One region of the Trichormus variabilis 0441 genome, then DNA from elsewhere that is predicted to be linked to it. Evidence: predicted binding sites of a transcription regulator. Region 1 holds the regulator's gene; the other holds the start of a gene.
The links. Region 1 encodes NtcA, which controls nitrogen genes in cyanobacteria. Its sites were predicted from a motif close to TNTGTANNNNNNNNTACANA; they were not measured.

Region 1 (3,994 bases):
TACCCACATCTTCATTTGTGTGGTGGTCATCAATTTCCCAATCTCCTTTGGCTTGGACATCCAAATCAATCAAGCCGTGGGAGGAAATCTGATGCAACATATGATCTAAAAAGGGAATGCCAGTAGCTGCTGTACAAATTCCCGTACCATCCAAATTGACAGTAACCTGCACATTCGTTTCCCCAGTTATGCGATGTACTGAAGCAATCCGAGGGACTGAGGATAAGTTAAGTTGGGGATAATCGCTGATTTGCATAGGGACTAGGGATTGGGGATTGGGGATCGGGGATTGGGGACTGGGCATATAAGGAAAAAGTGGTGAAAAAATCATTCTTTTTCCACCTTGTTTGTTCCTCATACCTAATCCCCAATCCCTAATACCCAGTACCCAGATTTTATTACATCCCCATGATTTCGTATCCTGCATCTACGTACAGGACTTGACCAGTAATACCACTAGCTAAATCACTAGCCAAGAAGGCGGCTGTATTGCCAACTTCTAGCTGAGTCACAGTCCGACGTAAGGGCGCTACTTGTTCTACATGGTGAATCATATCTAAAATGCCACCAACGGCGCTAGAAGCCAAGGTACGGATGGGGCCAGCAGAAATGGCGTTAACGCGAATATTTTGAGAGCCGAGTTCAGATGCTAGATAACGTACACTAGCTTCCAATCCCGCTTTAGCAACTCCCATAACGTTGTAGTTAGGAACAGCTCTGACACCACCCAAATATGACAAAGTAATAATGCTACCACCTTCGGTCATCAGAGGTTTAGCCGCACCACTTAACTGCACCAGTGAAAAAGTGCTGATATCTAAAGCCGTGGCAAAACCAGCACGGGATGTTTGGCTAAAATCTCCAGTCAAATCATCTCTGTTAGCAAAGGCTAGACAATGAATCAGAATATCTAACCTGCCCCATTTATCGCGGATGGTATCAAAAGTAGACTGAATTTGTTCATCATTTTGAACATTACAAGGCAAGAATAAGCTGGGGTTGAGGGGTTCTACGAGTTCTGAAACTTTCTTCTCAAATTTGCCACGTTCATCTGGTAGATAAGTAATACCAAGGTTGGCTCCAGCTGCGTGCAGTTGTTGGGCAATCCCCCAGGCAATGGAACGATTATTGGCGATACCTGTAACTAAGGCATTTTTTCCAGTCAGATTCAGCATAGAGATTTTTGTTGTCATTAATGTGATCGATTCATTTGTACAGCTTGACAGAAATCACTACCCAGTAGAAGAGGTAATCAAGTTATGTTGGGAATTTTCTTGCTGTTTAACTGGAAAGAATGTTTAGGGGACAGGAGGGGAGCAAGAGAGGCAAGGGAGGCAGGGGAGGCAGGGGAGGGCAGGGAGGAAAGAGGGTCAGAATTTTTCTTTTCCCCCCTTACTCAAGAACAGCCTGCCTGAACCAAGATAGGACTTACGCAACCAAGTTATTTGTTGAGACTGGGTGTAAGGGTTTTAAAAATTTGCACCCCTACACCCCCATACCCCTACACCCTTATCCAAACCCTTTATCTTTGTTTTATACATAGTTAGCAAAAATGATGATTATTAAGGGCGTTTTTTAGAATAAAATGTTTGTTATTTCTTAAGATATTTTCAAGATTACTTAATTTTTTCTGCAAAAAACCTGATGGTTAGAGAAAGTAGAAGTATCTATCAAGAACTGCTAGCTAAAAATAGTAAAATTTGGGTATCATTATGAACAAATAACCATAAAGTTGTACGTTTGAGTATAGGAAAGTACAGAAAGGTTAACGGTGCTTTATTGATTTTTCAGGTGTATTCTTAGGTAATTAGTTTTTAGTTTTTTGTTATTCCGGCATTGGGTAGGGGAAGGGAGATGATCGTGACACAAGATAAGGCCCTAGCAAATGTTTTTCGTCAGATGGCAACCGGAGCTTTTCCTCCTGTTGTCGAAACGTTTGAACGCAATAAAACGATCTTTTTTCCTGGCGATCCTGCCGAACGAGTCTACTTTCTTTTGAAAGGGGCTGTGAAACTTTCCAGGGTGTACGAGGCAGGAGAAGAGATTACAGTAGCACTACTACGGGAAAATAGCGTTTTTGGTGTCCTGTCTTTGTTGACAGGAAACAAGTCGGATAGGTTTTACCATGCGGTGGCATTTACTCCAGTAGAATTGCTTTCTGCACCAATTGAACAAGTTGAGCAAGCACTTAAGGAAAATCCAGAGTTATCGATGTTGATGCTGCGGGGTCTGTCTTCGCGGATTCTGCAAACAGAGATGATGATTGAGACCTTAGCGCACCGGGATATGGGGTCGAGATTGGTGAGTTTTCTGTTAATTCTCTGTCGTGATTTTGGTGTTCCTTGTGCAGATGGAATCACTATTGATTTAAAGTTATCTCATCAGGCGATCGCCGAAGCAATTGGCTCTACTCGCGTTACTGTTACTAGGCTACTAGGGGATCTGCGGGAGAAAAAGATGATTTCCATCCACAAAAAGAAGATTACTGTGCATAAACCTGTGACTCTCAGCAGACAGTTCACTTAAAGAAGAATACAGGAGTCAGAATTCAGAATGTGGCTAATTATTACCATAGGCTAAATCCTGCTCATTATAGATTTAGTTGGTTTCTTCAATCCGTTTATTTAACTCAAAGTGACGGTGAACCCATACTGAATTTTGGCTCTTGCCTTCTGAACTCTTTAAACAATTGGAATAATGAGAGGTGGTACGTGTTATATTTTTTTCAATGACACCCATAGTTAGAAGTAAATCGAAAATCTTGAGTAACTTCAGCTATTGCCACCCTCCCATTCTCCACAAATAATGATTGAAAGTAGTAGGCTGTATCTGGACTCAATTGGGTAGCTGAAGATGACCACTGGGTACATCCTCATAGCAGCAATTTTAATTTTGGGAGGTGTAATTGCCACTGTTGGCGATCGCATCGGCACAAGAGTTGGCAAAGCACGCCTCTCTCTGTTTAATCTACGCCCCAAAAATACGGCTGTACTGGTGACAATTTTGACGGGAGGACTGATTTCAGCAACTACCCTGGCAATTTTATTTATTGCTGATGAAGGACTGCGGAAAGGGGTTTTTGAGTTAGAAGATATTCAAAAAGACCTCAGGCAAAAACGAGAACAGCTTAAAGTCGCAGAAGAGCAAAAAACTCAGGTAGAAATTGAGCGCAATAAAGTTAATCAAGAGCTAGAAACCACCAGAACCGACAAAAGACAAGCAGAAACTCAGCGCGACCAAGCCAAAAAAGAAAAATTAAAAGCACAGCAAGATTTAGCGCAAACCCAAGCACAATACCAGCGCACCCAAAGCCGACTGGGACAAGTAGTTACACAATATCAAAAAGCGATCGCTGAACTACAAAGCGTTTACAATCAAAGACAAGCCTTACAAGGGGCAGTAGAACAACTCAAGACGGAGCGTCGTAGGCTATATGCTGAAGCAAAAAAAGCCATAGAACAACGCGATAGAGAACTAGCTAACCGTCAACAAGCTATAGAACAACGCGACAGAGAACTAGCTAACCGTCAACAAGCACTACAACAGCGCGACCTGAAAATCTCCCAACTGGATAAACTAATTCAAAACCGTAACTTGGAAATTACACAGCGAGAAGAGGTAATTGCCAAGCGAGAATCAAGGCTTAAAGAATTAGAAACACAACAGGACTATTTAGAGCAGGAAGTGGCGCGACTAGAAAAATATTATCAGTCATACCGCGACTTACGTTTAGGCAAACTAGCATTAGTTCGCGGTCAAGTTTTGGCCTCTGCTGTTGTTCGGACTAATCAGGTAGCGGCTACACGTCAGATAATCCTCCAACTACTGCAAGAAGCTAACCGCAACGCCAGTTTAGAATTAAGCGAACCTGGGTCAAACTCGGCAAATATAGAACTGCTACGCATCACCCCAGATAGAATTGAGCAGCTGATTCAGCAAATTAATGATGGTCGAGAATACGTAGTCAGAATATTCTCAGCAGGTAATTACGTCA
Region 2 (3,994 bases), 2.5 Mb from region 1:
TAAACTTTATCGCCCAGATACAAATACCGGTAATTCGCAAGTCTCCTATTATTTGAAGGGGGAAATGATATCTTTGCTACTAGATTTGCTGATTAGAGCGCGGTATCGTAATCAGCGATCGCTTGATGATGTGATGCGTCAAATGTGGCAAAAATTTGGTCAAGCTGAAATCGGCTACACTCCAGAACAATTACAGGCGGTGATCGAATCAGTGGCTGGAGTCGATTTGACGGATTTCTTCGCACGCTATATTGATGGCACGGAAGAATTGCCCTTCAATCAGTACTTAGAACCTTTTGGCTTGCATTTGCTAGCAGAGAGAGAAGAAGAACCTTACTTAGGGGTGAAAGTAAACACGGAAAATGGTCGGGAGATGATTAAATTTGTTGAGGTTGGTTCGCCTGCACAAATGGCAGGAATTGACGCAGGTGATGAGTTGCTGGCTATTGCGGGTATCAAGATCACAGCCCATCAATTGAGCGATCGCCTTAAAGACTATCAAGCCAATGATACTATCCAGGTAACAGTTTTTCACCAAGATGAACTGCGTACCTATCCTGTAACGCTAGGAACACCACGTCCTACTAAGTATCAGCTACTGGCGATACAGAATCCTAACGCAACGCAGCAAGAAAACTTTGCTGCGTGGTTAGGTGCTGCCATCTCTACTGTTAGTTGATAACCACAGACCAATAACTCTTTTGTGTTCCCTGTAGTTCACAGTCAGGTGCGGAAAGAAACAACCTATACAAGTGAGGGAGATTAGTCAAGTTATGGCAGATAACTCTCCCTCATCCCCTTTCCAGATTCATTTTAAATTTCATTAATGGACATATTATTTATAACTTTTTACTAAACTTTACACAATTTAATTTACTTAAAATCTAGAGTAAATTTTTATGTTCAATTTATAACTGTTGATGGTTGACTGTTGACAGACTTGAAAGCCTTTTATTGTCAGGGTTTTATTTTAGCTACGGCTATATCTTTGTTTACCTGAATTTATACTCGAAAGATATTACGTAATACTTAAAAAAGTAAACGCACCTTGTCAATACAGCCAAAGTGCGTTGTTTGAAATCAGTTTCTTGATATTGAAAATCAACCAGACAACGAAAACTAGACAAAAAACAGATTGTAAATCATACCTCCTGCCTTTTGCCCCCTGCCTTCTTAAACATCTCGCTCGCTTAATTCACGAGTAATGTGGTCAAATGGCTCCTCAACAAAAGCAGCGTTGGCAATACCTGTACTTGCAACTTGTTCCTTGACCAAATCCTTGAGAATTTGTACACCGCGAACTGTAGGGCCAATGGGTACACCCAAAGAATTGTACGTTTCCCGCAAGCCTTGCAGCACCCGCTCATCTAAAACATTGGTATTACCAGCAACCAGCGCATAAGTAGCGTAGCGCAAGTAGTAATCCATATCCCGTAAACAAGCCGCTAGACGACGAGTTGTGTAGGCATTACCACCAGGACGAATTAACTCTGGCAGCTCTTCAAACAACTTAGAACCTGCTTGCTTGACCAGTGCAGCTGCATTGGAGTTAATTGCGGCGGCTGCTTGGACACGAGCCGTACCACTGTCAAAATAATCTTTGAGGGTATCGATCGCATTTCGGTCAAAATACCGACCAGCTACGTCATAATTCTTAATTAAGCTTGTTACTGCATCGCGCATTCCTTCTTCTCCCAATCTTTGCTATCTATGGTTTGATATTAATTTGGTTGCACTACGCACCAGTAAATTTTTGTGCTATTAAAAATAGATTCGGCACAAAAACAATCTATCTGTTACTTAAGGATTTTATGCCAAAGTTGACCCCTATGAGATTAACTTTCTCCCTTTTGTGCAGATGTCGAAAGAAAGGTTAATATTACCTGTAATCCAGACGTTCTGTAACAAAGACTACAAAACCATCTAATGTTTAGAATCTAGGATATTTCAGGTGTGTCATCAACTTTGTTCCGCTCAGTAGGGTTTAGATGCTTTGGCAGATTCTGGTTTGAATTTAAGAAATTGGCAGAGAAGGAGTAACAATGACAACCTCACAAGAAGTCTTGAAGAGAATTCAAGATGAAAAAATTGAGCTGATTGACCTCAAGTTCATCGACACTGTAGGTACTTGGCAACACCTCACCTTGTACCAAAACCAAATCGATGAAAGCTCCTTCACCGATGGCGTACCTTTTGACGGTTCCAGCATCCGGGGTTGGAAAGCAATCAACGAGTCAGACATGACAATGGTTCTCGATCCTAATACTGCTTGGATCGACCCATTCATGGAAGTACCAACCCTAAGTATTGTTTGTAGCATCAAAGAACCACGTACAGGAGAATGGTACAACCGTTGTCCACGGGTTATTGCTCAAAAAGCAGTTGATTATTTGGTTGCCACTGGCATTGGTGATACAGCATTTTTTGGCCCTGAAGCTGAATTTTTTATCTTCGATAGCGCCCGCTTTGCCCAAACCGCTAACGAAGGTTACTACTTCCTCGACTCTGTAGAGGGTGCTTGGAATTCTGGTAAAGAAGGTACAGCAGACAAACCCAACTTGGCTTACAAACCACGTTTTAAAGAGGGTTATTTCCCTGTTTCCCCCACAGATTCTTTCCAAGACATCCGCACAGAAATGCTGTTGACGATGGCGAAATTAGGCGTACCCATCGAAAAACATCACCACGAAGTTGCTACTGGTGGTCAGTGCGAACTTGGTTTCCGCTTCGGTAAGTTAATCGAAGCTGCTGACTGGCTGATGATTTACAAATATGTCATCAAGAACGTTGCCAAAAAATATGGCAAAACCGTCACCTTCATGCCAAAACCAATTTTTGGCGATAACGGTTCTGGTATGCACTGTCACCAATCTATCTGGAAGGATGGTAAACCCCTCTTTGCAGGTGACCAGTATGCTGGTTTAAGTGAAATGGGACTGTACTACATTGGTGGTCTTCTCAAGCACGCCCCAGCACTGTTGGCAATCACCAACCCCAGCACCAACTCCTACAAACGCCTAGTTCCCGGTTATGAAGCGCCAGTTAACTTGGCTTACTCCCAAGGTAACCGTTCTGCTTCCATCCGGATTCCTTTGTCTGGCACTAACCCCAAAGCCAAGCGTTTAGAGTTCCGTTGTCCAGATGCTACCTCTAACCCTTATTTGGCATTTGCTGCCATGCTGTGCGCTGGTATCGATGGTATCAAGAACAAAATTCATCCTGGTGAGCCATTAGATAAAAATATCTATGAACTTTCTCCAGAAGAATTGGCAAAGGTTCCTTCCACACCCGGTTCTTTAGAGCTAGCATTGGAAGCACTAGAAAACGACCACGCTTTCTTAACAGATACAGGCGTGTTCACCGAAGACTTTATCCAAAACTGGATTGACTACAAACTCGCTAACGAAGTTAAACAGATGCAACTGCGTCCTCATCCTTATGAGTTCTCTATCTATTACGACGTTTAATTAACACCTGTTAGCAATTTATATCTGAGAGTCAAAATATTGCCACCCATAAGGGTGGTTTTTTGTCTTCTGTAAAAATTATGTATAAGTACATTAGGGGAAGTAACTCATCGTTGAAATTACTTCCACTAATAACAACCATGACTTAAACATGAGTAAAACTTAGCTCATCGAAGCATTACTACGACCATAAATCGTGCGGGTGGTGGGATCGATCTTTCCTTGAGTTGGGTTCCAATAGTGGGACAGTTCTTCAGCAGGAAGACCGAGTTCTTGTGCGGAACGCATCAGCATGGATTGTTGACGATTCTTCACTTGCTGATATTGGCGCATCATAATTGCACGAGATTTTTCTTGAATAGACATACCACAGTCCTCCTAGTGATATTAATTGGATTTGACCCTTTACATAATTAATATAGCGAAAATTCTGTATCTTATGCTACGAAATTGAGCATCTGTTACAATTTTTAATATTATTGTAATTATTGATTGTGCTTATACCTATTTAAATGCAGCTATGACGG

Region 2: a site for NtcA is predicted at 1,899-1,918, ahead of glnA (type I glutamate--ammonia ligase). Genes of this name have one in related genera too.

Annotation. Positions count from the first base shown of each region.
Region 1 is NZ_CP047242.1:5,407,247-5,411,240, reverse strand. It holds gene hisB (imidazoleglycerol-phosphate dehydratase HisB) at 1-256, opposite strand, end outside; gene fabI (enoyl-ACP reductase FabI) at 399-1,175, opposite strand; gene ntcA (global nitrogen regulator NtcA) at 1,855-2,526, shown strand; gene GSQ19_RS22250 (DUF3084 domain-containing protein) at 2,854-3,994, shown strand, end outside.
Region 2 is NZ_CP047242.1:1,486,989-1,490,982, forward strand. It holds gene GSQ19_RS05880 (M61 family metallopeptidase) at 1-679, shown strand, start outside; gene apcB (allophycocyanin subunit beta) at 1,174-1,683, opposite strand; gene glnA (type I glutamate--ammonia ligase) at 2,043-3,467, shown strand; gene gifA (glutamine synthetase inactivation factor IF7A) at 3,630-3,833, opposite strand.